Regions from separate parts of the Bradyrhizobium sp. ISRA436 genome, predicted to be linked through region 1. Evidence: riboswitches for the same ligand, from Rfam matches in the RefSeq annotation. Region 1 holds a riboswitch; each other region holds the start of a gene.

Region 1 (7,464 bases):
AAATGGAGGCGAAGTCGGTCATCACCTTCCCTTCGGGCGAGATGAAGCTGCCAGGACCTGGCTTCTACGATGTCACTGGTCTCGCATGGTCGGGCCGCGGCCGCGTCGAGTCGGTGGAAGTGTCGAGTGACGCCGGCAAGACCTGGTATCCGGCCCATATGGAGTCGATCCCGGAACCGATCTGCACCGTACGCTTCAGCTTTCCCTGGATCTGGGACGGCAAGCCCGCCGTGCTGCAAAGCCGCTGCACCGACGAGACCGGCTATATTCAGCCTACCCTGGCGCAACTGGTCGCCATCCGCGGAGCGAACGGGCCGTTCGGCTCGATCTATCATCTGAACGCCATCCAGAGCTGGGCCGTCGCCGCCGATGGGAGTGTGACCAATGTTCACGCGTGACGCCTGCGTCGGCGCAGCGTCGCTGTGCCTGGCTGCTCTTCCATTGACGGTTGGCGCGCTGGCGCAGGACACTCCTCCCTTCGGCTTCGGATCGCCGACGACGCAGCAAGAGCTTGCGAAATTCTTTGCGATCCCGCCTGACGGACGCGGCTTGCCGCCGGGCAGCGGCGACGCCACCTTGGGCGCCAAGATCTATGCGCAGAACTGCGCCTCTTGCCACGGCGATCATCTGGAAGGCAATCCGGCGAAGGGCGTCGGCGGCGACAAACTGATCGGAGGGCGCGGCACGCTTGCCACAAAAACTCCGATCAAGACTGTCGAAAGTTACTGGCCCTATGCCACGACACTTTTCGATTACGTGAAGCGGGCGATGCCGTTCAACGCGCCCGGGTCGCTAAGCGACGACGACGTTTATAGCGTCGTCGCCTATATCCTTGCGCAAGCAACGATCATCAATCCGACCGAGACGATGAATGCGATCACCTTGCCCAAAGTGGTTATGCCCAATCGCGACGGCTTCGAGCCGGATCCGCGACCGGAGATGCAGCTTTATCGGTAAGCGGTAAGGAACGTTTTGCGAAGACTCGCACGAAGCAGAGCGCGACCGCGGCAAGCCATTCGCCGCAGCGCGAAGCGCAATGCATCGTAGAACACCAATTCACCATGTGGACCTATGCGTGGCGGTCTCCACCGTTGCGGCTCTGCTGACATCCTGTCAAAAATTACTGAGAATAAACATTCGGGAGGATCAGGTGGCTCTCAACGGGCGTTCCCGCGTCATTACCGAAGGTGACGCACGCGCAACAAACCGTTCCATGTTGTATCCTGTCGGGTTTACGGTAACCGGCATGAGGGCCTCACCTCGCAGTGACGAAGCTTGTCTGCGATACAGGCTGGCAAGAGCTGATCGGTGGAGGTGGCGCGATGGCAAATGCCATGCTTGATGCCAGGCAGGAAGGTGACTCTTGTCGCCGCGTTGAGGTGATCACTGGGGAGCGGCGACAGTGGACGAGCGAGGAGAAGGCCCGGATCGCGGCGGAGAGCTTTGAAGGAGGGGGCGAACATCTCCGAGGTGGCGCGACGCAATGGCGTTTCCCGCGGACTGCTCACGGTGTGGCGAAGCCAGGTAGCGGCGGCGGTGGCCGGCAAAGCCCAGAACTTCGTGCCGATCCAAATTGGCGCCGAGAGCGATGGCGGGAGGGTTGGCAAGTCCCAATGTATTTCGCCGGTACAGACGAAACCCGTGGAGATTGCCACGCCGCCGGCGAAGGTCTGTGGAGTGGTTGAGATCGAGGTGAACGGGGCGCGCATCCGGGTCGAGCCGCGGGTGGAACTGGCGACGCTTTCGGTGGTGCTATCGGCGCTTCGAGGGATCCGGTGATTGCTCTACGGTCAGACCTCAAGGTGGTGCTGGCGGCCCAGCCGGTCGACTTTCGTAAGTCGGTGCATACGCCGTCGGCGCTGGTGAGCGAAGCACTGCGCGCGAACCCATATTGCGGCGACGTCTTTGTGTTCCGCAGCAAGCGCATGGACAGAGTGAAGCTTCTGGCGTGGGACGGCAGCGGCATGGTGTTGGTAACGAAGTGGTTGCACCAGGGGCGTTTCACCTGGCCGCCGATCCGCGACGGCGTTGTGCATCTCAGTGCGACGCAGCGTGCGATGCTACTCGACGGGCTCGAGTGGACGCGTGTGTCGCCCAAGCCTGTGAAGCGCCGGCCATTGTCGGCTGAGAAGTGAGGATTTCACTGGAGCATGGGTCGCACGGATGTATCGTCTGGTCATCGCGATTCGCCCCGACGCTCTCCCGACCGATCCGGCAGCTCTGACCGAGACGGTGCTCGCGCTTGACGCTGAGAACGAGACGCTGCGCGTAGCAATGCAGACGTTCAAGGACATGATCTTCGGGAAGCGCTCGGAGCGGCTTGCCGCGCTCGTGGCCGAGCAGCTCGCGCTTGAGCTTGGCGATCTTGAGACCGACGTCACGCCGCCTGCAGCTGCCAACGACGATGCAGCTGCGGCAAAGCCGCCCGGCAAGCCACTGCGGAAGAAGGCGCGCCGCAACATCGGCGCACTTCCAAAGCACCTGCCGCGCTGCGAGCAGGTGCTGGAGCCGGAGGCGACCGCGCCCGTGTTGCCAGGGCCAGCTTCACAAGATCGGCGAGGACGTCAGCGAGGTGCTGGACATCATCCCGGCGATCCTGCGGGTGCTGCGGACGGTTCGTCCCAAATACGGCTGCCGCCGCTGCACCGATGGTGTGATCCAGCGAAGGTGCTGCCGCGCCTGATCGAGAGCGGCATGGCTTCGACCGCACTCGTGAGCCACGTGGTAGTCTCGAAGTTCGCCTGGTATCTGCCGCTGTACCGACAGGTGCAAATTCTGGCCGGCCAGGGTGTCCATCTCGACCGGGCGACGCTCGCCGGCTGGGTGAAGCGTGCGGCCTGGTGGCTCAGGAGCCTCTATGCGCTCCAGCTGCGCACGATCCAGGCCGCGCCGCGCCTGTTCTGCGACGAGACGCCGATGCCGGTGCTCGATCCCGGACGACATCGCCCGCGCATCTGCCAGTTCTGGGCGCATGCCATGGATGACCGGCCATGGGGCGGTCCCTCGCCGCCGGCGGTGGCCTACGTATTCGCCGACGGCCGCGGCACGGCGGAGATCGCCAGACAGTTGATGGGCTTTTCCGGCATTCTGCAGGTCGACGGTTATGCCGCCTACAAAGCGCTCGCCCGCGATCATGGCGGCGCGATCATCGAAGCAGAGATCCGTGGCAGCAGTGCCGAGCAGCGGCTGGCCACCCGCCGCACCAGGTCCGCTCCATTGATGGAGGCGCTCGGGACGCGCCTGACCGCAATGCTCGGCCAGCTCTTCTCCCAATCGAAGCTGGCGGAGGCCATCAACTACGCACTCAATCACTGGGACGGGTTGACGCTGTTTCTCCGCGACGGCCGTGTCGAGGCTGACAGCAACACAGTCGAGCGTTCCATGCGCCCGATTGCGATGGGAAGACGCAACTCATTGTTCAGCGGCAGCGAAGGCGGCGCCGAGAGCTGGGCGATCCTGGCGTCGCTCGTGAACACGGCAAAACTCCATTAGCTCGACCCGCAGGCCGACCTGACCGATGTGCTGGAGCGCATCGTGTCCGGGCGAACCAAGAGCCATCAACTGCACGAGCTGCTCGCCTGGAACTGGAAGGCGGCGCGCCGGCACACACCGCAGGCAGCGGCATGAGCCCACGTCGCCATAAGGCAGCATCGTCGATGGCGTCAGCCGCGATGTCGCTTGCGGAGCTCGAGCGATGTCTCCAGGATCGCGTCGATCGCCATCCTGCCGCCACCAGCATTCCCATGCTCGACGGCTATACCGCCGCGATCGTAGCCGGACCGGTGTCGATGCCCGCTCGATTGGATCTGCCCGCTGCTCGCGATCGATGCCGACGCTTTCAACCATGGCGGCACGCCGGAGTTCGCCGCGATCTCCGCCGTCGCGCTGCGCCACAACGACATCAGCAACACCCTCTCACTGCCCCCGATCGGTTCGAGCCGATGCACCGGTGCGACCCCAGCGGCAACATCGATGCGCATCCCTGGTGCCAGGGTTTCTATGCCGCGATGCGGCTCAGACTGTCGGCGTGGGCGCCGTTGCTCGACGTCAACAACGTCAATCACGGCCTGCTGCTGCCCATCCTGCTGTATTGTCGCGACGATCAGGCCCGTCCGCTGCTCGGACCGCTACGAAGCGGTCGCGAAACCGAGGATTTCCTCCGTAACGCCCACCTCGATATCCCAGCCGTCGTCGAGGCGCTGCGCCAGCACTGGATGCCCATCCGCTACGCACGCAACCGCTAATCATCGCGGACGTGGGAGCTCATACCGGTTACCTTTGTCATCGGGCTCATCATCGCTGTGATCGCGGCCGTGGAGCTATGGCTGCTGCGTCACATGCCGCACTCAAAGGCCTAAGCAGCTTAGCCGCAGTCGGAGCGGCTCGAAGCGGAAATGACGCTCAATCCGATGCAGTCTCCTTCTCGAGCCCCAGCCAACGATAAATCCCAAAGGACAAAGCCCAGCTCGCCAGAAACAAGCCGACAACCAGATACCCGAAGTTAGCAAGGCTTTCGCTAATATCGGAAACTGCAACCCAGAATTCCCCCTCTAGTTGGAATTTGCTTGCAATCAGCCCTAGGGCCTCGACCCCTCCAATCAGGAGCGCGACCACGACAGAGATGGCAGTGATAGTAAGGTTGTACCAGAGCTTTCTGACCGGATTGAGAAAGGCCCAGCCGTAGGCACCCACCATCAAGACGCTGTCGGTTGTATCAACGAGCGTCATGCCCGCTGTAAACAACGCAGGAAAAACCATCACATTGCCGAAGCTCAGTCCGCCAGTTGCTTGGCCGGCGGCCACAGTGAAGAGGCTGATTTCAGTCGCCGTGTCGAAGCCTAGTCCGAACAATAGACCCACTGCCAGCATCTGCCAGCTTGCCGTTACCATGCGGAACAGGGGCCGAAGAATTCGAGACATGAAGCCCGTGCCCGACAAGAACAGGTCGATTTCTTCACCGTGCGCATCGCCACCGCGTCGTGCCCGCTGAAAATTCTGCCAGACGCCACGCAGGATCACGAGATTGATAGCGCCGACCGAGAGCAGGAAGAATGCGGATGCGGCGGTCCCGATGATGCTACCGACGGACTTGAATTGCTGGAACTGGCCTTGCAGCGCAAATGCGGCGGCGGCAATCGCCGCGACAGCTAGTGCAATCGAGAGCGAGTGCCCGAGCGAGAAAAACAAGCCCACCGCGAGCGGGTGCTTTCCTTCCTGCATCAACTTGCGGACTACATTGTCGATTGTCGCGATGTGATCGGCATCTACGGCGTGTCGAAGGCCGAGGACATAGGCGAGTACAGCGGTCCCTAGCAGCGTTGGACGGTCTGAGAAAGCAACTACGGCCCATGTAACGGCCAGAACATTGAATGTCAGCAAAAAGGCGTAGAGAGCGACAATTCTTGATCGAGAGACGACTGATCTGTCGTCGATAGCGAATTTCAGATACGTCAGCATGACGCAGCCTTCACCTGATCCCGAGGCGCGCCAAAATTTAACGGGATGAATAAGCTGAAAGCCAATGCGGCCCTCCATCTGCGAGACAAACCGAACAATCGTCATCACAGCGCGAGAACCGCCCCTAGCGCGCGCACCGCACGCCGGATGGATGACTGTTCAGGCCGGTCTCCTGACTTGCGGGTCGTCGCTCGGTTTTCCGCCTTCCCGGGCTAAGAGGCTCAGTGGCTTCCTGGAAAAGAGCTAACCGCCTACAGTTGCGGGCGCAGCTGCGGATTTGGCTTCGCGTTTGCGATACCTCACCGCATTCCCATGTCGCTGGTCTCTCGACCAACGAACCTGAACTGCCCGATCATCACGCTAACTTCGGAGTTGTCAATACAGCCGGAAGCCTTCCGTTTTGTAGATACGGATACGTAGGGCACGACCCGATTTCAGCTTTGTGTTACAACCGGTAAGGCTCGGAACGAGCACATGATTCTGCTACTCTTCCAAGACCCGACAATGTTACTCAAACTGGAGCGTGGCGGTCGCCGCTGCCGCGCCGCTGTGCCAATTGGTCGTCGGCCGTCGCCTGCTTGCCACGCGCAATTCCGCGATGCATGCGCGTGCCGCGCCGCTCGATTTGCGAATACGGAATTTCTTTGCAGTTGAGCCGCGCCCGCGCCTCGGGCTTCAGGAAATAGATATAGCGCATCTGATAGCCGTCGAGCGGTTCGCCCTGGCCGGACCATGAGCCGCCGGTTTTCGCAAAATGCTTTGCGCGGTTCTTGCCGGTGACTTGCGTCATTTTGTGCGTCACCGAGCCGTCGGGCAGTCGCAGCAGGCTTTTGTTCTGCTTGATCCCCGTGAGCGTGAAGCCGGCCGCGCGATAGATCGTCCCGTCGCCGCACTGGCATCCATCGGCGAACGAGATCACCCACTCGATGTGCGGATAATGCTTTTTGATCATCCGCAGCGCGATCGAGAGCGCGCGGCTTTCGCTGTTGCGGGGCAGCGCTTCCGAGAACGCCAGCCGGTTCAATTCGAGAAAGCCATTCCAAGCAGTATCGCGCACCAGCCCGAGAATGTTGCCCTTGTCTATCGACGGGCCGAATGTCATCGCGCCTTCAAGCCGCCCGCCGATAAAAACGCCGAGCGCGAGGAACGCATTGTTGACGGCCTTGTGGCTGTAGTGCAGCCGGATGATCAGCGCGTCGGCCTCTTTTTTCGCGATCGGCGCGACGGGGATGTCCCTAGCCTGTCCCATGGTTAGTCACTGAGTTCGTAGCGCATGATTCGAGACTCCGGTTCGGGGGTTGCGGCGGTACATCAACCCACAACGGCCCGTCGCGGAGGCGCCAATGCTCAGTGAGACATGCGGAAGCGGCCGAACGTCCGGTTTGCGCCACAAGCGTCCCTTCCCGAGACGGGACGTTTTGACCCGGACCGTAGTTTTCGATCTGCGGGACAGAATAAGGGCAACCACTCCGTCCCGAAACCGCGACCACTCCCGTAGCGGAGTCTAATGCGTAAGTGCGCTGGGGGGCTGCTGAAGCCCCTCAGGCGCGGCTCCTGTAGCAGGCGCCGCCCTCGGACAAACGACTCGAATCTCACGATACCTTTGAAGCGCTCCCCCATTTCCTTCGACAACAACGCGGCCGGCTCCCGGACCGCGCGGACGTCGCTGGAAACGGCTCGGTCCTCCCTAGTAGTTAGTCGGAACTCGCAAGGCGATATTCGCGTTCTAATAGGGTCGATCGTGTGTCTTGCTCCAAATGACTGGTTGACCTTAGCCATGACCCAGGTCGCCGAATGGCTTGATCACCATAACATCAATATCGTGACCGTCGCCGGGACCGTCGTGATCCTGATTGCGGCTGCAATCATCGTTCTTGTCCTCAGCCGGCTTCTTCAGCGGTGGCTGTCATATCTCCAGGGTCGCATAGAGCTGACCAATGAGACCAATCTTATCATCAACCGCATCGTCGTTGTCGTTCTCTGGATCCTAACCGCGTTTGCCGTTCT
Region 2 (7,464 bases), 2.9 Mb from region 1:
GACCAGCGCCGCGATGATCGCCGGCGCCACCGCGCCGCCGAGGAAGCCGGCGAAGGTATGGATCGAGAAGGCGCGGCCCATCCGCGCCGCGTCCATATGCGCCGAGAGGATGGCGTAGTCGGCCGGATGGTAGACGCTGTTGGCGAGCCCCAGCAGCACCGCGCAGACGATCAGCGAAGCATAGCTCAGGTGCAGGCCGAGCCCGATCAACGCACAGCCGCCGACGGTCAGCCCGATCAGCAGGATCCTGCGCGCCCCGATATGGTCGGCGAGGTAGCCGATCGGCGCCTGGGTGAGGCCAGAGACCACCGCGAACACCGTCAGCGCAAAACCGAGCTCCACATAGCCGACGCCGAGCTGCTGTTTCAGGAACGGGAACAGCATCGGCAGCACGAAGATATGGAAATGGCTGACCCAATGCGCGACGGAAATCCCCGTCAGCGTGCGGAGCGCGCTGTCGGCCTTCGCTTGTTGCTGTGCGGCCAGAATATCGACCATCTCGGAGAGAACCCCATGTCGTCACTGCCCGGCAGGGCGGAGTGAAAAATAGACATTGGCCGATAATTGTCCATGAACGCAGCTGCATGGCTGCCCCCGGGGTGGGTGCCGGATCGACACGTGCGGCATTAAAGGCGGCGACAAAGTGCGGCATTGCGGCGATGATCGGACATGATCGACGCCAAAAAGCCGCTCCGGGTGCTCGTGTCAGAGGGGTCCAGCACCTCTGGCCGCGAGGCGATCACGATCCTGGGTGCGGCCGGCCATCACGTCGAGGTCTGCGACCCCTCGCGCTGGTGCCTGGCGCGCTATTCGCGCTTTGTGCGCAAATTCCACCATTGTCCCGGCCTGCGCACCGATCCGGGCGGCTTCCTGCGCTTCGTCGAAAGTTTGTTGGCATCGCAACATTTCGACGTGCTGCTGCCGACCCACGAGCAGGGCTTCCTGTTCGCCCGGGGCGAGGCGCGGCTGAAGCCGCGCGTTGGGCTCGCGTTGCCGGATTTCGCCAGCTACCGCGGGGTGCACAGCAAGGCGGGCTTCAGCCGCCTGCTCGATCAACTCGGCCTGCCGCAGCCGCCGACGCGGATCGTCACCTCGCTCGACGAACTGCGCGGGGCGACCCGGTTTCCATCGGTGATCAAGACGTCGATCGGCACTGCAAGCCGCGGCGTGTGGATCGTGCGCGACGCAGGCGATCTCAATCTCGCGCTCTACGATCTCCAAACAAGCGGGGACATCGGTGGAGAACTATTGGTGCAGGACCTCGTCACCGGTACCACCGAGAAGGCGCAGTCGGTGTTTTGCCGCGGCGAGTTGCTCGGCTTCCATGCCTATCGGCAGGTTGCCGCCGGAGTCGGCGGCGGCGAGGCGATCAAGGAGAGCGTCAGCCGGCCGGCGATCCGCCGCTATCTCGAGACGATCGGCGCGCATCTCAATTGGCACGGGGCGCTCTCGGTCGACGTCATCATGCCGCTCGACAGCGCAACCCCGCTGCTGATCGACTGCAATCCGCGGCTGGTCGAGCCGATGAACGCGCACCGCGCAGGCACCGATCTCGTCGATCTGCTGCTGCGGGTCTCGCGCGGCGAGACGCCAGAGCCGCTTGCCGAGAGCCGCGCCGGCGTGCGGACGCATCTTGCGATGCTGGCGCTGCTCGGCAGCGCGTCACGCGACGGCACGCGGCGCGACATCATCGGGGAATGCGGCCGCATCGCCGCGGGCAAGGGTCCCTATCGGGGCAGCACCGAGGAACTGACGCCGGTGCGGCTCGATTGGCCCGGCGCCGTGCCGCTGGCGATCACCGCCGCGCTGCTGCTGGTCTCGCCGCAGCTCGCGTCGTCGCTATCGCGCGGCTTCGGCGCGCATCTGCTCGACGCCGCGAGCATCCGGATAATCGAGAGTGAGGGGTTCTTGCGCGATGCTTCAACGCGTCGTCCTGGCGAAGGTCAGGGCCCATAACCACCGCTGAAAGTTAGTTAGCAGGCTGGGGCCGTAGCTCGCCCTCCAACTCGCTTCAGTGGTAATGGTCCTGGCTTTCGCCAGGACGACGGCGTGGATAGGCATGCGCCTACAACGGCTCGTCGTCATTGCCGTAGCGATCGAGCTTCGGCGTGGCGATGTCGCCGTCCTCATAATATTCGTCGTCCTGCGGCGTTGGGGGCGGCGGAGGCTTTTTCGGCGGCTCGCTGGCCTTGCCGCGACCCTTGCTCTTCTTTCCGGCTTTGCCCATACATTTCCCCTGCGCAATCGATGGTGCCGGAAAATCTATCCCAGTTTGCAAGCGCTTGAAATGCGAGCAGACGGTGCGGCGGGATGCGTCCCGCCGCCCTGCAACGGCTCAGAACGTCGCGCCGGCCCGCACCATGTAGGTCCGGCCCGGCAGCGGATAGGCCGAGAAGCGGCCCGCGGTGAACGAGCTGGCGATGGCGTAGTCGTAGTAGAGCGCGTTGAACAGGTTGTTCACGCCGACCGACCAGAAGAAGCGGTCGTATTGCCCGCTGAGCTTGATGTCGGCCGTCGCGTTGCCGGGAATGCGGCTCTGAGTGTTGGCCTAGTCGTTGTCCATGGTGCGGGAGCTGCAGGCGCGTAACGAAGGATTCACCGCATACAGTTGCGGGGGCAGCCGCGGCCTTGGGGGAGTTTCCCGTACCGCATTCCCTTTTCATCTCATGAAAGAACCGTCATGGTCACTAGGGTTCGGCCGGAGACTAAAGTCAATGCCGGCGGGAGTGGGGCTGCGGCTGGACGGGCACGGTTTTCGCCGAGTGTCGCTTGTCTGCCACGGCGATCGCTGTAAGAGCATTGATCCGATGAGTGTGCAGGATTTTGCCATGGCGACCGAGGTCGCGGCGCGGCGCCGCTTGGCCGCGACCGTGGCGCTCGCTGCGCTCGTGGTGCTGCTCGTGCTGATCTCGCTCGGCATCGGGCCGGTACGGCTGTCGCCGCTCAAGGTGATCGAGGCGCTGTTCGGCGGCGGCAGCGACGTGGCGCAGGTGATCGTGCGCGAGATCCGTCTGCCGCGGACCATACTGGCGTTTGCGATCGGCGGCATTCTGGGATTGTCGGGTGCGGCGCTGCAGGGGCTGTTGCGCAATCCGCTGGCCTCGCCGTCGTTGTTCGGCGCGCCACAGGCGGCGGCGTTCGGGGCGGTGCTGGTGATCGCGCTGGGGCTGGCCGACGTGCGTTCCTACGCGCTGCCGGTCGCAGCGATCATCGCGGCGTTCGGCTCGGTGTTCGCCCTGCTTGCGATCGCGGGACGCAACGCCGGACTGTTGATCCTGATCCTCTCGGGTCTCGCGATCTCCAGCTTCGCAGGTGCCGCGACGGCGCTGGTGATGAATCTCTCGAGCAATCCGTTCGTGGCGCTGGAGATCGCGTTCTGGCTGCTCGGCTCGCTCGAGGACCGCAGTTTCCAGCATGTCGCGATTGCGCTGCCCTTCATCCTGGCCGGCGCGGCCGTCCTGCTCAGCCAGCGAAGCAGCTTCCGCACGCTGACGCTCGGCGAGGAGGCCGCGCAGAGCCTTGGTGTCGATGTCGGGCGGTTGCGGCTGTTCGTCATCTCGGGTGTCGCGCTCGGGGTCGGCGGTGCGGTCGCCGTGACAGGGACGATCGGTTTCATCGGCCTGGTCGCGCCGCATCTGATGCGGCCCGTGATCGGTCACGATCCGGCGCGGCTCCTGGTGCCGAGCGCGCTCACCGGCTCGGCGCTGCTGCTGGCGGCCGATATCGCGGTGCGCATCATCCCTTCGACCTCCGACATCAAGGTCGGCGTGCTGACCTCGATCATCGGCGTGCCGTTCTTCCTCTATCTGATCATGCGCGAACGCCGCGCGCTCGGCGGAGGCGTGGCGTGACGCTGCTGTCCGCAACCGATCTCAACGCCTCGCTCGGCCGCCGAAAAGTGCTGCACGACATCTCGCTATCGCTTGCATCGGGTCATCTGGTGGCTCTGGTTGGTCCGAACGGCGCGGGCAAGACCACGCTGCTTCGTGCGTTGGCCGGGTTGATCCCCTCCCGCGGCGACATCAGGATCGGTGGCGATGTGCTGTCGTCGCTGTCCTTGCGCGAGCGCGCCAAGCGCTTTGCCTATCTGCCGCAGGGGCACATGGTGCATTGGCCGCTGCCGGTGCGCGACATCGTCGCGCTCGGCCGCTATCCGCACGGCGCGACTGATCCCGCCCGGCTGTCGCCTGACGACATGGAGGCGGTGCTGCGGGCGATGCAGGCGGTCGACGTCACCGCGTTCAGCGACCGCCGCGTCACCGAACTCTCCGGTGGCGAGCGCAGCCGGGTCGCGCTGGCCCGCGTGCTTGCGGTGGAGGCGCCCGTGATTCTCGCCGACGAACCGACGGCGTCGCTCGATCCGCGCCATCAGGTCGACGTGATGCAGAGGCTGCGCAGCGTCGCCAAGACAGGCGTGCTCGTTGTCGTCGTAACCCACGATCTCGGCCTTGCCGCGCGCTTTGCGGATCACGTGCTGGTGCTGTCGGAGGGACGATTGGCATCGCAGGGCGCGCCGACCGAAGCGCTATCGGAAGCGGTGATGGCCGAAGTGTTTCGGATCAGCGCCTATCGCGCCGAGTATCAGCGCGAGGCGGTGATCGTGCCGTGGGCGGACGTGTGATGCCGCGACGGAGTTTCCGCGAGCTCGTTTCACCTCTCCCGCTTGCGGGGGAGGTCGCATCGTATCGTCAGATACGATGCGGGTGGGGGCTTTCTCCACAATACGATTCGCGGCGATACCCCCACCCCAGCCCTCTCCGCGCGAGCTTTGCTCGTCGCGCCCCGCAAGCGGGAGAGGGGGCGCAGCCCCGTCGTGGCCGCCAGCTTTGCTCATTCCTTTGTGCGCTGACGTTTGCCGCTCTGGCTTGGATGATGTCGGCCAGCACCTCGCTCGCCGCCGGACCGCGCATCGTCTCGATGAATGTCTGCAGCGACCAGCTCGTGCTGTCGCTGGCCGATCCGGATCAGATCCTCGGGCTCAGCCCGTTCGCTCGCGATGCCTGGCAATCCTGGGCGGCCGACGAGGCGCGGCGCTATCCTGTCCTGTCCGGCGGGGCCGAGGACGTGCTGGTGCTGAAGCCGGATGTTGTCGTCGTCAGCCAGTTCGACAAGCGCGAGACGCGCGACCTGCTGAAGGCCAATGGACTTCACCTTGTCGAATTCTCGGTGCCGCGCACGCTCGACGAGGTGAAAGCGCAGATCCGCCAGATGGGCGATGTCGTGCAGCATGCGGATCGCGCCAGCGCCGAGATCGCACGCCTCGATGCTGCAATCGCCCGCGCGCGGGGCGCGGTCACCGCTCATCATTATCGTGTGCTGCCGCTGGAGCGGCGTGGCTGGGTGTCCGGCAAGAACAGCCTGGTCAGCTCATTGTTGGCCGAAGTCGGCCTGGTCAATGCCGCCGGCGAGCTCGGCCTCGAGGCCGGCGGATTTGCCTCGCTGGAGGCGATCGTGAAGCTGCGGCCGGATTTCATTCTGGTGTCGGAAGCCGGCGATCGCGCCGAGGACGAGGGCCGCGCCTTCCTGCTGCATCCCGCGCTGGAACGCTTCTACCCCCCGAACAAGCGCATCGTGCTGCCCGAGCGGCTCACCGTGTGCGGCGGCGTGATGCTCGCCGACGCACTGGACCGGCTGACGGCGGAACTGAAGCGGGTGACGCGTTGACCCTGCATCCGGGCTACGAAATCACCCGGGCATTACCGGACCGCCGGCCTTCTTCCAGGCGTCGATGCCGCCTTCGATGTGGGCGGTGTTCGCTAATCCCGCTTTCTTTGCGGCGGCCACCGCCATCGCCGAGCGTTCGCCGAAGGCGCAGAAGAACACGACGCGGCGGCCGGTTGCGGCCGCGACCTCGCGCAGCATGCCGCCGGGCTGCAGGCTCTCGCAGATGCCGGGGTAGGGCGCGTGCATCGCGCCGGGGAGCGTGCCGTGCTTGGCTCGCTCGCCATTCTCGCGCAGATCGACCAGCAAGATATCGGGCCGGCCGAGGCTCGCGATGGCGTCGCGCGCGGTCAGTGCAAGCCCCTGCTTGGCGAGCTCGTCCTGGTGCAGGCCGACATGCATGTTGGCAGGCACCGCGACGTCCATCATCTTGGGATTCGGCAGATGGAGGTTGTTCATCAACTCGACATAGTCGTCGACCGACTTCACCTGCAGGCGGGGATTGTAGCGCTTCTCCTCGCCGATGGTGGAGACGGTGTCGCCCTTGTAGTCGTGGGCAGGGAACACCATCGTCTCGTCGGGCAGCTTCAACAGGCGGTTGAAGATCGAGTCGTATTGCTCCCGCGCGCTGCCGTTCTGGAAATCGGTGCGGCCGGTGCCGCGGATCAACAGCGTATCGCCGGTGAAGACGCGGTCGCCCATCAAATAGCTGTAGGAATCGTCGGTGTGGCCGGGCGTATACATCGCCTCGAGGCAAAGGCCCTCGATCGTTACCTTGTCGCCGTCGGAGACGCGCATCGACACCACGTCAGCCTTGCTCTGCTCGCCCATGATGGTGATGCACTGGGTACGGTCGCGCAGCTCGGCGAGACCGGTGACGTGGTCGGCGTGCAGGTGGGTATCGACGGCCTTGACCAGCCGCAGGTCGAGCTCCTGCAGCAGCTTGCAGTAACGGTCCGCTTTCTCCAGCACAGGATCGAGGATCAGCGCCTCGCCGCCGGCGCGGCTGGCGAGCAGATAGCTGTAGGTGCCGGACGCGCTGTCGAACAGCTGGCGAAAGATCATGGCGGCTGACCTATTCTTCGGACCGAGTCTTGGGGAGGATATTATTCCATAGACGTGGTCTGCTCAAAGCAAATCCATCCCCCTGGGATGGTCCATTGCCGTCATCCCCGCGCAACGGGCCGTGCGTCCTTCGAGACGCCGCTATGCGGCTCCTCAGGATAACGGGGCTTATGGAGGTTTTGAGGGGGCGTTAGGGCCTGACGTAGCTCCAGCCCTGCTCCTGCAATTCCATCAGATGGACCACGCCTGACGGTACGATGGTGGCGTCCGGGACCACCGAGATGGCGTGGCCCTCGGCCTTCTCCATCGCATGCTTGGTATTGTTGCACGCGGAGAACTGGATCTTGCCCGGAAACACCAGGTCCTTCAGCCGCTTGATGCGATCCTGCACCGGCGAAGTGTCGCTGCGCAGCATGTTGAGGCCGGGGCCGTAGGTGACGATGTCGACGTCCACGTCCTCGTTCTTGGCGCGGTAGTATTCGATGACATTCGTCGCGTTATTGAGCGCGAGATTCATCACCTGCGGGTCGTTCTGGTCGACCTGGATTGCGATGCGATGCGACTTGTCCGTGGCGAAGGCGGTTGCTGTGAGCGCGAGCGACACCGCACCAGCGGCGGCAAGGCGACGAAGCATGGCAATTCTCCCTAAGGCCGAACCAGCGTGTATCCGTTCTCGGTCAACCGCAGGATCTGCGCGACGCCGACCTGCACCGGCGTGGCGACGGGGATGTAGTCCGG
Region 3 (7,464 bases), on a different replicon from region 1:
ATTGACCGCCACCGGATCACTCCGCGGCCGCGAGGTGCGGTCGTGGCACGATAATCGTGCCACTATCGAGATCGCGGCCTGCGAGCCGCGCGATCTCCGCAACCCCGTCACCGAGCAGCGCCCGGTAGGCAGCGGTCTGGCGGGCGAAAAGATTGTAGATCACCACCGCCGGAATCGCCGCGACGAGCCCGAGCGCGGTCGCTAGCAACGCCTCGGCGATTCCGGGCGCCACCACCGCGAGATTGGTGGTCTGCGATTTCGAGATGCCTATGAAGCTGTTCATGATGCCCCAGACCGTGCCAAACAGGCCGACGAAGGGCCCGGTCGCACCGATGGTCGCCAGCACGCCCGTGCCGAACGCGATGCGCCGGCCGGCGGCGGCCTCGATCTGCTGCAGTCGCGACAGGATGCGGGCCTTGATCCCATCCCTATCCATACGATCGGTGCTGAGCTTCAACTCTGCGACGGCGCCATCGAGCAGGCGCGCCACCGGCCCCGCGGGCACTGTCCGCACCGCCTCTTCGACGCTCCTGGCCGCCGCGAGCTCACGCAGCGCGCGTCTCACGTTTCGGCGTGCATTGAACAGCTCAATCGTCTTGGACAGCCAGACCGTGCAGGTCACAAGAGTGGCAAACGCAAGTCCGACCATGACGGCCTTCACGATAAGGTCGGCCTGCACGAACATACCCCAGGGACTGAGGTCACGAGGCAGGATGGCGCTTGCGATTGCCGCGCCTTCGGACGAACCTTGTGCGAAGGCAGGTCCCGCGAACCCGGCCAAACAATGCAAGAAGACCGACAGGCCAACGGCACCGGTCCGAGGCACCCTCATCGGCACAGTGGAACGAGCGCCACGGCGCGGGCTTGTACACAACTGCATCGAATCGGCCTTCCCCTATTGCGATTACGCTTATGCTCCGGCATGTAGCATACGCTACATCTTGCTGCAAATGCTAAGATCACAACGAGGATTGCGGCGCTTGGCGCGATGCGGGCCATTTTAACAGGACCGGTGATGTGCAAACTTGGTTGCGGGGAGGCACGACACGGGGCCTTCGACTCGTCGAAAAACGTATTCCGCAATTGGCGGCATACAAGCCTGCCCTCCGAAGGCTGATGTCAAATGTCCCAACGGTCGTCGCCGATCCATTTCTGTGCATAGCGGCCGGTACGTGAGACGGCGAAAGCGTCGTTGTCGCTCTTCAGCAGCACCATGTGATCGGCGAGGCGCCCGAGGCCGCCCAGCAGCACGTCTTCATAGCGGGGAAGATTTTCGCCGGGCTTGAGCGCAGCCTGCCATTTGCGCCGCAGGACCGGCACGTCCTCGAACATCCTCGTATTTGATTCCACGGCTTGCTTCTTGGCAGCACCCATCACACATCCCCCGAGACCCAGGCTTCCAGCCCGGGCGGTATCAAATCCAGTTCAGCTTAATTCGCTGTAAAGGATGGACGTGGGCTGCACAGAGCAGTCGATTGCGACAATCTTAAATCAGCTAATGGTTAGCGCGAGTATGACCGATGCGCGAAAGAGTTGTGCGCACGCGAGAATCTCGTGCGATATTGATAAGGACGGGTACTGTCCTCACTCGTCTTACGAAGCTTCTCTTGCTATGGGGCGTCGATGGACACGGCACTCGACGCGGCTGTGCTCCTGTACGTCCTCATCAACAGCATGCTGCAAGATCACGACCCGTGATCGTCCGGATGAAACAGGATGCAGGAAATCCTCGGCGCGGGGCGAGAATTCGACGCAAATAGATTTGCAGTTTGATGGTGAAAAACTTCGAAGGAACGTTCTTGTCGCGTATTTACCCGCGGAGTTTTCATCCGTTACCCGCGCCTGGCTGATGTTTGTCCGATTCGTACCAACTATTCCGCTCGGTGGGTCTGTGCAATCAACTACAGGCCTGTCAGAGAGGGGATTGACTCCGCACCTCGCGAACCTCTAAGTGACGACCGACGGTTCCCCTCACGGGGATCAAAAGGGAATGCGGTGCGGGGATTTTCCCCTCATGCCGCAGCTGCCCCCGCAACTGTAAGCGGCGAATCTTTCGTCATAGGCCACTGGGACACTCGGTCCTGGGAAGGCGACGCAAGGTTAGGACCCGCGAGCCAGGAGACCTGCCGTCAGCCGTGGTCACACGCGAAAATGTCGGTCGGGGAGTACAGACATTGCTTTCACCTTGCGTAGGTCCGACTACGTCCAGGTAAGACCTTGTTCGCTGTGACGTGCCACTACGTCATGCCGAGGTCTACTCGTGTTTCCCATTATGCCAAGGCGGCTGCGCGCCGGCCTGCTCGCTCACAGCTTCCTTCTTCCAGCTCTGCCGCTCGGGATTTGCCCTGCCAAGGCACAACAAGCCCAGTCGGTTCAAACCCTGCCGCCGGTTACGGTCAGTCCGCCCCAAAAACCTGCGGTGAGGCCCGCCCATCCCGATGGCAAGCGTTCAGCCACGGCCTCACGATCGCAGTCAAGGCCCGCGGCAACGCCTCGCGCAGCACCGACGGCCGCAGCCTCGGACGGCTCGCCTTCGACGCTGAAGCTAGATCACCAGAACACCAGCGGGAGCCGCCTGAACCTCACGCCGCTGCAGACACCTGCCAGCGTTGAGACGATTACGTCCCAGACCATCGAGGATCGCGGCCAGCATAACGTCACCGATGCGGTGGCCCAGAACGCAGCGGGCTTTACCGCGAGCCCCGCCCCCGGCAACGGCGGTCTATCCTTCAGTACCCGCGGTTTCGCCGGCAGCAATTCGGTGATGACGCTGTACGATGGCACGCGCCTATATGTCGGCGCCGGAACCGTGACGTTTCCGTTTGATACCTGGTCGGCGGAGCGCATCGAGGTGATGCGCGGGCCAGCCTCGGTGCTCTATGGCGAAGGTGCCATCGGCGGCATCATCAATGTGATCCCGAAGAAGCCGATCGCAACGACCTACAACGATGCCGAAGCCTCGCTCGACAGCAACATGACGCGACGCGTTGCAGTGGACAGCGGCGGCGCGATCAATCCCAACGTATCCTATCGCCTCGCGGCGACTGGCAACATGTCAGACGGCTGGGTCGATCGTGACAAGACATCCAATCTGGCGATCTCCGCAGCGGTCCGGGTGCAGGCCGCCGACAATCTCGCATTCACTCTGTCCGAGGACTACGGCAATCGAAGTCCGTCGCGCTATTTCGGAACGCCGCTGATCAATGGCAGCATCAACGATGCGCTGCGGTTCAAGAATTACAACGTCCTCGACAGCGCGATTCACTATGAGGACAACTGGACCCAGTTCAAGACCGAATGGAACGTCGCGGACGGCGTTACGGTCCATGACACGCTTTACTACCTGACCAGCCATCGGCACTGGCGTAACGTCGAGAGCTATGCGTGGAATCCCTCGACCCAACTCATCACGCGTACCAACTATATCAACATCTTCCATGACCAGGAGCAGGCCGGCAACCGGATGGACGCGACGTTTCGCGGCCGTGTGCTCGGCCTTGCCAACGAGTTCGTCGCTGGTTTCGATATAAACAGGATCGCCTTCACTCACACCAACAATTCGCCCTACGGCGGAACATCCTCGGTCAGCGTCGATGCCGTCGACCTCGGCTATTTTTCTGCCACGACGACGCCGACCACTCCTGGTTACAATGCTATTGCCAATCAATACGCGCTGTTCGCCGAAGACCGACTGTCGCTAACCGACAAACTGTCCCTCGTGAGCGGTGTGCGGTTTGACCGGCCAGAGGTCGACCGCACCGACTACAAAACACCTGCGAACAGTTTCGACACCTCGCTGTCTGGCACAAGCTGGCGCACGGGCGCGGTGTACACGCCGATCCCAAACCTGGCGTTTTACGGGCAATATGCGACGGCCGTCGATCCCGTCACAAACCTGATTTCGTTGGCCGCCAGTCAGAAGACTTTCCAGCTCGCCACCGGCAAACAAATCGAAGCCGGGGTCAAGCAATCGTTCTGGGGCGGTCGCGGCGAGTGGGCGCTGGCCGGCTATCAGATCGTCAAGAACAATCTTCTGGTCCCCAACTCCAGCAATCCTGCCGGTCTCGCATTGCAGGTCGGCCAGCATTCGTCGCGCGGGGTCGAGGCCTCGATCGGTCTTGCCCTGAATGACGGCTGGCGGGTCGACGCCAATCTCGCGCTGCTGCAGGCAAGATACGACAATTTCAGCCAGATGGTGAGCGGCAAGATCGTCAGCTACGCCGGCAATATTCCCAAGAACGTGCCGGAGCAGGTATCGAACGTCTGGGTCACCTGGGACTTCGCCCCCGACTGGTCCATCTATGGCGGCGTTCAGATCGTCGGCCCGACCTTTTCGGACGACGCCAATACCCTCCGGCGTCCCGGCTATGCAGTCGTCAATGGCGGGGTACGCTGGAAGCCGGATGCGCGGACCACCGTCGCCTTCCGACTCTATAACCTGTTCGACACTGTCTATGCGACCTCGGCGCCTTATGCCGGGCAATGGTTGTTGGGGATGCCGCGCACGGCGGAATTGTCCCTCAATGTGAAGTTCTGATCATGCACCGGGCGTTGATCCGCCGGGGACGGCGATGGCTCTACGTTACCCATCGCTGGATCGGCATTGCGACCTGCCTGTTGTTCGCGATGTGGTTCGTCTCGGGAATCGTCATGATGTACGTGGCGTTCCCGCAGTTCACCGATCGCGAGCGCTGGGGGGCACTGCCCGAGATCGCCTGGGACCACGTGCGCGTGGCGCCCGATCGGGCCATGGCGATCGCCGGTATCGCGCATTATCCGCGTGATCTCCGTCTCGTCATGCTGGATGATAGGCCGGTGTATTGCCTCCTCGATTGGAACGGGACGCGTAAAACCATTTCGGCCGCAGACGGTCGCCAGATCGAGACTATCGCGCCGGCAGAGGCCTTGGCGATCGCCAGCCATCATCCGAATGCGACGCATCCGCAGATGATCGGCACAATCCTTCGCGATCAGTGGAGCGTCACCGCGCGCTACGATCCCCTGCGACCGCTTCTTCTGGTGTCGCTCGGGGACGCCGCCGGAACCGAGCTCTATCTCTCGGCGCGAACCGGAGAATTGGCGCTCGATACAACACGACGAGAGCGGTTTTGGAACTGGCTCGGCGCGATTCCGCACTGGATCTATCCCACGGTTCTCCGACGGGACGGTGCAACCTGGCGGCAGGTGGTGCTATGGATCTCCGGCACTTGCCTGATCGTCGCGGTGACCGGTTTCTGGATCGGTGTCCTGCGGGTGCGGTTGCGCCCTCGCTATGCCCGGGGCACCGTCACCCCCTATCGCGGCTGGATGGCCTGGCATCACATCGCCGGGCTGATCGGTGGCCTGTTCGTCCTGACCTGGATGTTCAGCGGTTGGTTATCGCTCAATCCGGGCGAGTATGTTTCGGCCCGAGGCCCGACCCAAGACATGGCCGTCCGCTATGCCGCGCACGACCTCCCGCAGATCGCCGCGACATTTTCATCGATGCTGCCGGGGGCGGTTGAAGCACGCTTCGTCTGGCTCGGCGGTCGCCCGCTCATGGTCCTCACCGATCGCGATGGCCGCGAGACCACGGCCGATCCGGCGAGCGGCGCTGCGATGACGCTTTCCGATGAGGAGATTTTCGCCGCCACCAGCCGTTTGTTGCCAAACGCTCAGATGACCGCGCGTCTGCGCCTCGAACAGTTCGATGCCTATTGGTATCCGCACCACAGCGAGCGTGTGCTGCCAGTGTTACGTGTGGGCTTTGACGACGCGGCCGAGAGCTGGTTCTACATTGACCCACGTAATGGCGACATTCTTGCCCGCATCGACAAAAGCCGGCGTACGTACCGCTGGCTGTTCAATGCCCTGCATAGCTTCGATTTTCCACTTTTGCTGCGCTATCGCCCGGCCTGGGATATCGTGACTGTGCTGTTGTCGCTGATCGGGACGGTCGTCTCGACGAGCGGCGTTGTCATCGCTTGGCGGCGACTGCGCTGGCGCTCCCGCTGGAGCGACGCGAGAAACTGACCTGGTTCGTGGGCTTGTTCTGTTCAGAGGAAATGCGTCAAGACGTAACTCAATCGGCCGTTCTCCTTCACGAGAAGTCGTGGGCGCTTGAGCACTTCTTTGATACGCGGATCAACTGGTGGCCCGGCTCGCCGAGACCCGCCGCCTCCCGAAGCCCAAGGCGCCCGCCGAGTTCGGCAAGATGGTCGCGGGCGCAAGGTCGTGGAGTTTGCGGAGGACGGTGGATTAGCGTTTTTGTCTTCGTGTTCCTGAAGCAAGCCCGGTCCCTAGTTCGCTCGAAACGATGTGGCATTGCCGGAATGCCGGCCACCTTGTAAACGATCTCCGCACTGTTGCCGGCCGCCTTTCAGCGGTCGCCCGTGGCGGGGCCTGTAGCTCAACGGTTAGAGCCGGCCGTTCATAACGGTCTGGTTCCTGGTTCGAATCCAGGCGGGCCCACCACATCACCACCCACCACCCACCACCCCACCAGCCCCACCACACCACCAACAACAACTGCTGGTCACCACCGCTTCTTATGCGAACACTTTGAGAACGACTCGATTTCAGATCCCACTGACATAATTGACGAGTTTCGCCCCGGTTTTTTTAGCCGATTTTGGAGCGCGAAAAAATTGAGCGGGTCTGTTTTCTTCAACAGTCGCTCAGCAGCGACCGAAATGTTGACTGCTCAGGAGTTTCCGCGCCCGTGGATTTACTCGCAGCAGCAGAAATGCGGCACCCTCCTCCGAGGTAAGGCATCGTGTTAGACAAGGCAGCGACTTACGAACGGCGCCTAACTGAAGCACCAGGAGATGGAATGTCTACAAGACGGATCGAACGCGGACGCGTGGCAAAGGCGGATGCGACGAAGGGGTCGCAAACCCAGAAGAAGGTTCCAAAGCGGTTTGTTAAGCCGACCGGTGAAGACGCCGTCCCTGGAAGATACGAAGCCGGAATCAAGAATGACGAATTCGCCCTACTATTTGGGCACACGATCGCGACATGGGTGCATGTAGAAGACCAGATGATTCAGGTTCTGCAAGACCTGTTGGGAAGCAGAAGTGCGCCGGCTCGGCAAATCTTCCATTCGGTCGTTAGCAACAAGGCGCGACAATCGTTGATGCTTGCGTGTTTGCAGAGATCTAAGATCAACATTCGCAAGACCGACCTGTATGAAGAGATCATCTTGCAATTCTCAAAGCTTAACTCGCAGCGGAACGGCCTTGTACATGGACTTTGGTACACCCATGAAACAGGGCGCGTCTTTTTATCGGCAAGTTCGGTCGATGACTTTCACTACATTGATGCGCGCGAAGTAAAAATCGAAGAGTTGGAGAGCATGAACAAGGCGCTCGGCATTTTATCGAACGCGATTCACATGCGTCGTTCGCCTTCCATAGCACGAACTATCTTGAGTCATGCGCCCGAACGTGCACGTGGGAAACAGAAGTAGCGTCGGTCTCGCCCGTT
Region 4 (7,464 bases), 920 kb from region 1:
CGTGGCCGGCCCGTCAGATTGCCATCAACGCCGGTGAAGACGGCTCGGTCGTGGTTGGTAAGGTCCTGGAGAAGGATCAGTACTCTTACGGCTTCGATGCGCAGACGGGCGAGTACAGCAACCTGGTCTCCAAGGGTATCATCGATCCTACGAAGGTCGTGCGAGCGGCGGTCCAGAACGCCTCCTCCGTGGCGGCGCTCCTGATCACAACGGAAGCGATGGTCGCCGAGTTGCCCAAGAAGAACGCTGCCGGCCCCGCAATGCCGCCGGGCGGCGGCATGGGTGGCATGGGCGGTATGGACTTCTGATCCAGTCGCGTCACGCGGAACGCAAAAATAAGAAAGCCCCGGCAGCAATTGCCGGGGTTTTGTTTGCTCATCGATAAAGCGGGCCACTAAGGCCGTCGACGAGGCTCGTTCCCTTGGAACCGTGTTGGAATACCGTCGTCCAGCTTGCATCGGGCAATGTGAGGCGCGAGAGCTTGTATTGGCGAGTCATACCTGACGTTGCCACTCATCCCGGAGCGTGCCAGCGATGTGCATACTCCAGGAGGGCGGTCACTCCGGATCGTTGCAGATCGTGTGCCCGATGGGGTGCAACTGTAGTCTCAGCCCCCTGTAGGACCGGCGGCGCAATCCTCGCGGCACGGCTCTGTCCTCAGCATTATGTGGCGATTCAATAGGGCAGCGCAGAGTGAAGGACCCAGAGGCTGTCGCGGTAGTCATCTCAGCGCTCCGGCAAGTTCACGGCGACGATATTGCTCGCGCACTCCTTGCTGACGGAATGAGTCTAGCCGTTCTTATGGACGCGGTTTTCTCTCTATCAATGCGGAATAGCGACGCGGTCCGAATGATCGCCAGAGCGTTAGACTCTCGCGATTTCGTCGTCTCCCCTGACGTCGGCTCGCTTTGGCACGTAAAGTATCTATATGATCGCCCAGGGTCCATGACCGTCGTCGATATGCTGGTACTGACACCTGAGAAGACGTTCATGAGCACTGAAATTTCGTTGCGGCTGCCGATCTGACCTGAGGTGTCAGCGCCGGGGATCGCTCGGCAAATGCAATGGACAATAAGCCAGAGCAATCACCTGTTCGAAATAGCTGGTTGATCGTACGTCTGGTAACGTCAGCGCGCAATCCGTCGTGCTGGTATATGAACGTTCTGCCGTCCGAGCCCGGCGTCGAAGCCGACCCTCACCCTAAATCTGCCGTCCGAGCGAACAAACGGAATATGAGTCCCACGCGTACGACCTTGTTCGGGCGGTCAGACCAAGTTGGACTCCGTGCCCGCGAATTTCGGCCGACGGATATTGCCTGATCATCACATCGACCACGCTGCGAGTGGAAGCATTCCGATCAGCGCGCCGAGTGCTTGCAAATCAATCACCTTCAACAATCTGTAACGACGTTAGTATTCTTCAGTATCTTTCCCACGACCGCTTCACGGTTGGACTGTACTGAAGGATTCGAGTGAGCGCACCCAACCATTCCTGGTAGGTGCATTGGATGCTTTCTGGCATACAGTTGTTCTAGATTGCCAGCACCTCGCTTCTCTCGAGACTCTCAACAGGTCGCGTTGGCCCGGCGGGACCAGAGCTGCAGCAAAAAAAATGAGTCTAATCTAGCGCTCCGCTCAAGCGTCGGCGCTGACCAGTCGCGATGACGAAGATGACGAAAATGACCAGAAGGTGCATGCTTTGGCTCTGTCTCGACCTCTTGTTGATTTGCCCAGGTGCCGTAGTCGTCGCGATCAGCGATGTCAGAGCGGAGGACAGCATCCTTGTCGACAAGGTCAAGTCAACCTGGCGATCGCAAGACGGTGACACTATCGAGCAAATCATTTCCAAGGTCGCGAAGGTCGCGCACTTCGTCCCGAGAAGGTGGGGAGTCGCTCAATCGAACGATGGGAGCGAATATGCCTTCTTTTCGTGGAGTAAACATCGCGACGATAAAGCCGCCGAATATGCCATTATCTGGCAGGCTGCGCCCGACGGCGCGTTAAAAGTCGTTTCGCCATATGCCAAGCCGATAGAATTGGGCTGGAAGGCGTTCGCACTCTCTCTGATCTCCAGTGAAATCGCAAACGGCGAAAAGGCGGTGAATCTCCATTTTCTGCATAACCCCATCAACTTCAACTTTGTGATGACTGCTCAGGGCAGGTTGGGCGATCTTCTGCGACACGGCCGCTGCACTATCGGCGATCCGATCCAGGTGGATTACCTGCAGAAAGTTGATGAAAAAGAGGCCACACAGAGCGGCCTATGGCGCGCCCTGATTGTGGTGAACTGCAATATTCCAGGACCTCGGTACTTCACTCGTGGCGGCGTCATCATTTTTGAGAAGGCCGAGGGAAAAACCTGGGAGCCGCAGTCGTTTTTTGCCAAGCGCATCGCAACCTATCCCCCAGGCTCTTGGTTCGATCATGCAGATCCAGAAGAACAGGAAGCACTAGAACCGGCCAAGAAGACCTTGCAGAATGACCGCGGAAGGCAGCTTCGCGGCGCAGCCCCTTGAGACAATGCGTCGAGTTTACAATGGGGCTCTACGACGAAGCGATGCTGCATCTGAGCCGGAGGTGCCGTGTTGGGTTTGAGAGATTTACGACAACACTTCTCCAAACTCGTCGTGGGTCCGAGGGTGCCGCAGCCCGCAATAGCAAGCAGTCGCGAGAAATAGGCTCATCCGAAAGTTTGCACCAGGAACGTCGCGTTAATTTCGCAATGGCACTGGACTTGCAGTAACGGAAGCATGTTCCGCGACGACATCGTCGTCGGGCTGCCCACCGTGTGCAGGCATGCGCCGGCAAACGCCGGCGCGCCGTACTCGTAACGTGCGTTCTCTGCGGAGTGCCCCGTGAAACCGTCTGCCGATCCGCCGGCCGGCCTGCTCGCGACGCGACTCATATTTTTTGTCTCCGGATTCGGCTTCTCGGCCTGGGTGCCTCTGGTGCCGCTCGCCAAGGAGCGCCTTGCGGTCGATCATCGCGTGCTTGGTCTGCTGCTGCTCTGCCTCGGCATGGGGTCCCTCTTCGCCATGCCTTTGACCGCCTTGTCGGGGGCGCGCTACGGCACCAGGCGCACTATTCTTGTAGGTGGACTTGGTCTTGCGCTGACCCTGCCATGGCTCGCTATCGCCAGTACACCTCTGAAACTCGGGGCGGTGCTGCTTGCCTTTGGCGCTTCACTCGGCTCAATCAATGTAGCCATGAACGTTCAAGCGGCCGAAGTAGAGCGAGCAGCCGGCCGCCCATTGATGTCCACCTTTCACGCACAGTTCAGCATCGGCGAATTGTCGGGCGCTGGCGCCCTGACAGCCTTGCTCTCGCTGCGGATTGACTCGTTTGCTTCGACGCTGGCTTGTTCGGCGCTAATGATAGTTGCGATTTTGTCGGCATGGCCGCGGTTGCTTGCGACACGTCGCACGCCGTCAGAGCCACTGCTTGTCTTGCCTCATCGCAGCGTATTGCTGATAGCGGTGCTTGCGGCCATCACCTTCCTTGTCGAAGGCGCGATGATCGACTGGAGCGCCTTATTTCTCATTGACAGAGGTCTTGTGGCGCAAGAGCATGGCGGGTTCGGTTATATGTTGTTTTCCATCGCGATGACCGCAGGCCGTCTCGCCGGAGATGCCCTCGTGATCAGAATCGGAGACCGCGCCACACTGATGTTCGGACCTGTGCCGATCATGATCGGTTTTGTGGCCCTGCTGGCCGCGCCGGTGGCTGCGATTGCCATGGCGGGTTTGCTGCTTATCGGATTGGGTGCATCGAATATCGTGCCGGTGTTATGCCGCCGTGCTGGCAAGCAGAAGGTGATGCCGGCAGGTTTGGCGATCGCAGCCGTCACGACGGCGGGTTACGCCGGTATCCTCGTCGGTCCAGCTGGCGCCGGGCTCGTTGCACACATGGCTGGGCTGCCTTTTGCTCTCGCGATACTAGGAGCACTCATGTGCATCGTCACGCTGTCGGCCCGGACTGTGACGGCCAACCCTCGCTGATTGTTGGAGAAGGACATGTAGGCCTTCTGCCAAGCGGTTGCGCACGGTTGGCACCCATCACCGCCACTCGGGGGTAGCAACATAGCGAGGACGCTGCGAAAGAGAACGGTTATGGCCAAGAAGCACTGTCGCAGAATGGCCGTTGGTCCAGCGGCCTGAAATACATAGCAAACGCAGTGCTGGTCCGTTCGACATCGATGGGGGCGCCCAGCACGGCAAAAGCGAGATTGATTGATAGTGCCGAGATCTTCCATGCCTTCCAGAGCATATTCGCACGTCTCGGCGCACACGGCCGACGGGATAGATACGTTACCGGGAGCTGCTTACCGGCCCAGCCGCTCGAACCACTTTGCCCGGGATGGGCAAGCTGATTTGACCCACAGCTTCCAAGGGTGACGGTCCCGCAAGGCGGATCTTGCTAAGTTGTCGAGAGATTCACATGTCGAAGATGCTAGTAAAGGCTACCGACTGGTAGCTCGGTCGAAGCCGATCTGTCGCGTGCCATCGGCTGCAGGCAAAATGCGACCCCGATGTACTCGCGCGTGCAGAGACCAGGGCCGAGTTCGAAGCGAGCACTGCCCGGCACACTCATCGCGCAAAGGGGGCTTTAGATCGCGATCGTCGCGATGGAGCCACACCTACAGACTTGTTGAGCGGAGCCGCAGAAGGATGCCGTGCCAAGAGGTTGACGGAACGCTGCTTGTTCGGATAACTGATTTTCGTCGAGGTTCTCCGGAGCGCACTGATCCGGAGCTAAGAGGGAAGCCGGTCGAATGCCGGCGCTGCCCCCGCAACTGTAAGCGGCGAGCCGCTGTCCAATAAAGTCACTGAAACCGCTTGGTTTCGGGAAGGCCGGACAGCAGCGATGACCCGCAAGCCAGGAGACCTGCCCCGACAACATATTCGTCCGCGGGCGGGGTGTCCCGGTGGTGCGCCAAGCAATTGCCGCTTCGGCGGCTTTTCCTGCACGCAATCGCCATGACCTCTGCCCCAAACCAGGGGTTAGAGCTATGTCCGTCCTTTCACTTCCCGTTGCTACACTTGGTACGCCACGCATCGGTCCGCGCCGTGAACTCAAATTCGCGCTCGAAAGCTACTGGACCGGGAAGTCCACCGAAGCGCAGCTGCTTGAAGCGGCAGCTGGACTGCGCACTGCTAACTGGGCGCGGCAGAAATCGCTCGGCGCGACCGTCATTCCGTCGAATGATTTCTCGCTTTACGATCATGTGCTCGACACCAGTGTGATGGTGGGCGCCATTCCGGATGTTTACGCTTGCACCACAGGTCCTGTACCGCTCTACACCTACTTCGCTATGGCGCGCGGTGCGCCGAACGGTGAACTCGATGCGAGTTGCCCTCACTCCAATCCTGCACAGGGCGCGCCTGCGCAGGAGATGACGAAGTGGTTCGACACCAATTACCACTATATGGTCCCTGAATTTCACAAGGGGCAGATCTTCAGGCTTTCTTCTCGAAAGCCGATTGAGGAATATGAGGAGGCAAAGGGGCTTGGTTACCAGACGCGTCCCGTGCTGATTGGCCCAGTGACCTTCCTGAAGCTTGGCAAGAGCGCAGATCCTTCATTCAATCCATTGTCGCTGTTGGATCGACTGCTGCCGGTCTATGTCGACGTTCTTCGTGAGCTGGTCGCGCGCGGCGCAGAATGGGTTCAGCTCGATGAGCCCTGTCTGGTCTTGGACCTCGACGAAATATCCCGCAAAGCCTTGCTTCGTACCTATACCTATTTTGCTAGGGAGATACCTGCTCTTAAAATCATGCTGGCGACCTACTTTGGGACCATCGGCGGTAATCTCGATACGGCCTTGGCTTTGCCGGTTTCCGGGCTCCACGTCGACTTGGTAAGGGGGGCAGACCCGCTGAACGCGATCGTCGCTGGGATTCGCAACGATCTCGTTCTCTCACTGGGGGTCGTCGATGGGCGCAACGTTTGGCGCTCCAACCTTTCAGCGCTGGTCGATCAGCTGGCGCCCACCGTGGCAAAACTCGGCACTGATCGCGTCCAGATCGCCCCCTCATGTTCGCTGCTCCATGTTCCAATCGACCTGGGGCTCGAAACCGATCTCGATTCCGATGTAAAGAGCTGGCTGGCTTTCTCGGTTCAGAAAATTAAGGAACTAGCGACCCTAGGAAGGGCGCTTGCTGGCGATCGTGCCGGCGTGGCCGATGTGCTCGCGGCATCAAAAAACGCGGCACTTGCACGCGAGCAATCGCCCAAGATCCACAATGCGGACGTCGCTGCGCGCATGGCTGCGATCGACCAAACCAAGCGCTACCGTTGCAGTCCTTTCGCAAAGCGCGCCGAGGCCCAGCGCGCGCGGTTTGCCTTGCCGACATTTCCCACGACGACCATTGGATCGTTTCCGCAAACCGCGGAAGTTCGCAATGCCCGCGCTTGCCATGCCAAAGGAGGGTTGAGCAACGCGCAGTACGAGCAGTTTCTCAGAGAGGAAACGGCGCGTGCGGTGCTATGGCAGGAGAATATCGGGCTCGATGTTCTCGTGCATGGTGAGTTCGAGCGCAATGACATGGTGCAGTATTTCGGCGAGCAGCTTTCCGGATTCGCCTTCACCAAGCACGGTTGGGTTCAGTCGTATGGCTCGCGCTACGTCCGTCCACCAATTCTGTTTGGGGATGTCTCGCGGTCGAAGCCGATGACGGTCGAATGGTGGCGATACGCGCAGTCGCTGACCAACAAGCCAATGAAGGCAATGTTGACTGGACCGGTGACGATTCTGAACTGGTCTTTTGTCCGTGACGATATTCGGCGAAGCGATGCCTGCCGCCAGCTTGCGGTTGCGATCCGCGATGAGGTGCTCGACCTTGAGGAGGCGGGAGCGACAATAATCCAGATAGACGAGGCCGCGTTGCGCGAAGGGTTGCCGTTACGCAAATCACAATGGAGGAGTTATCTCGATTGGGCCGTGGATAGCTTTCGCATCTGTTCGTCCGGTGCTGCCGACGAAACTCAGATTCATACGCACATGTGCTATTCCGAATTCAACGATATCATCGATGCGATTGCGGCGATGGACGCAGACGTCATTTCGATCGAGACGTCGCGCTCGAAGATGGAATTGCTCGACGCCTTCAAGAACTACAAATATCCGAACGAAATCGGGCCGGGTGTCTACGATATCCATTCGCCACGCGTTCCCGGCAAGGACGAAATGAAAGATCTCATAACGCTGGCCAGGCAGCGATTGTCCGATTCGCAGCTCTGGATCAATCCAGATTGCGGCCTAAAAACCCGAAGATGGGAGGAGGTGCTTCCCGCCTTGGTCAATATGGTCGCAGCCGCCCGCGAGTTACGAGCAGCCTGCTGATTGCATGAAGATCGTCGGCCCGAACGCCGTCGTCGATGGTGAATGCCGACTCGGACAAATGCACTGCGCTGAAAGGCGGGCGGTCCAATTGCGTGAATATCCCGCTAGTCGGCGGGATATGGC

The links. Region 1 has a riboswitch for cobalamin ahead of MTX23_RS24850 (HoxN/HupN/NixA family nickel/cobalt transporter). Riboswitches for the same ligand answer to the same signal wherever they lie in the genome.
Region 2: linked by a shared signal. The riboswitch ahead of MTX23_RS03070 (TonB-dependent receptor) and the one ahead of MTX23_RS24850 (HoxN/HupN/NixA family nickel/cobalt transporter) in region 1 are both predicted to bind cobalamin.
Region 3: linked by a shared signal. The riboswitch ahead of MTX23_RS35510 (TonB-dependent receptor) and the one ahead of MTX23_RS24850 (HoxN/HupN/NixA family nickel/cobalt transporter) in region 1 are both predicted to bind cobalamin.
Region 4: linked by a shared signal. The riboswitch ahead of metE (5-methyltetrahydropteroyltriglutamate--homocysteine S-methyltransferase) and the one ahead of MTX23_RS24850 (HoxN/HupN/NixA family nickel/cobalt transporter) in region 1 are both predicted to bind cobalamin.

Annotation. Positions count from the first base shown of each region.
Region 1 covers NZ_CP094519.1:5,282,209-5,289,672, forward strand. The annotation lists gene soxC (sulfite dehydrogenase) at 1-398, shown strand, start outside; gene MTX23_RS24825 (cytochrome c) at 385-957, shown strand; gene MTX23_RS24830 (transposase) at 1,444-1,779, shown strand; gene tnpB (IS66 family insertion sequence element accessory protein TnpB) at 1,776-2,135, shown strand; partial or broken gene MTX23_RS24840 (IS66 family transposase) at 2,179-3,627, shown strand; gene MTX23_RS24845 (UPF0149 family protein) at 3,657-4,244, shown strand; gene MTX23_RS24850 (HoxN/HupN/NixA family nickel/cobalt transporter) at 4,402-5,562, opposite strand; cobalamin riboswitch at 5,602-5,815, opposite strand; gene MTX23_RS24855 (hypothetical protein) at 5,969-6,706, opposite strand; gene MTX23_RS24860 (mechanosensitive ion channel family protein) at 7,235-7,464, shown strand, end outside.
Region 2 covers NZ_CP094519.1:666,590-674,053, forward strand. The annotation lists gene MTX23_RS03055 (MFS transporter) at 1-498, opposite strand, end outside; gene MTX23_RS03060 (hypothetical protein) at 670-1,956, shown strand; gene MTX23_RS03065 (hypothetical protein) at 2,066-2,227, opposite strand; partial or broken gene MTX23_RS03070 (TonB-dependent receptor) at 2,336-2,575, opposite strand; cobalamin riboswitch at 2,570-2,696, opposite strand; gene MTX23_RS03075 (iron ABC transporter permease) at 2,829-3,851, shown strand; gene MTX23_RS03080 (ABC transporter ATP-binding protein) at 3,848-4,621, shown strand; gene MTX23_RS03085 (ABC transporter substrate-binding protein) at 4,873-5,664, shown strand; gene MTX23_RS03090 (MBL fold metallo-hydrolase) at 5,686-6,726, opposite strand; gene MTX23_RS03095 (DsrE family protein) at 6,917-7,360, opposite strand; gene MTX23_RS03100 (hypothetical protein) at 7,372-7,464, opposite strand, start outside.
Region 3 covers NZ_CP094520.1:131,555-139,018, forward strand. The annotation lists gene exbD (TonB system transport protein ExbD) at 1-12, opposite strand, end outside; gene exbB (tonB-system energizer ExbB) at 17-832, opposite strand; gene MTX23_RS35505 (hypothetical protein) at 1,120-1,374, opposite strand; cobalamin riboswitch at 1,946-2,146, shown strand; gene MTX23_RS35510 (TonB-dependent receptor) at 2,420-4,537, shown strand; gene MTX23_RS35515 (PepSY domain-containing protein) at 4,540-6,012, shown strand; tRNA gene MTX23_RS35520 (tRNA-Ile) at 6,378-6,453, shown strand; gene MTX23_RS35525 (hypothetical protein) at 6,812-7,447, shown strand.
Region 4 covers NZ_CP094519.1:6,199,613-6,207,076, reverse strand. The annotation lists gene groL (chaperonin GroEL) at 1-308, shown strand, start outside; gene MTX23_RS28850 (nodulate formation efficiency C protein) at 1,670-2,515, shown strand; gene MTX23_RS28845 (MFS transporter) at 2,855-3,997, shown strand; cobalamin riboswitch at 4,706-4,906, shown strand; gene metE (5-methyltetrahydropteroyltriglutamate--homocysteine S-methyltransferase) at 5,008-7,341, shown strand.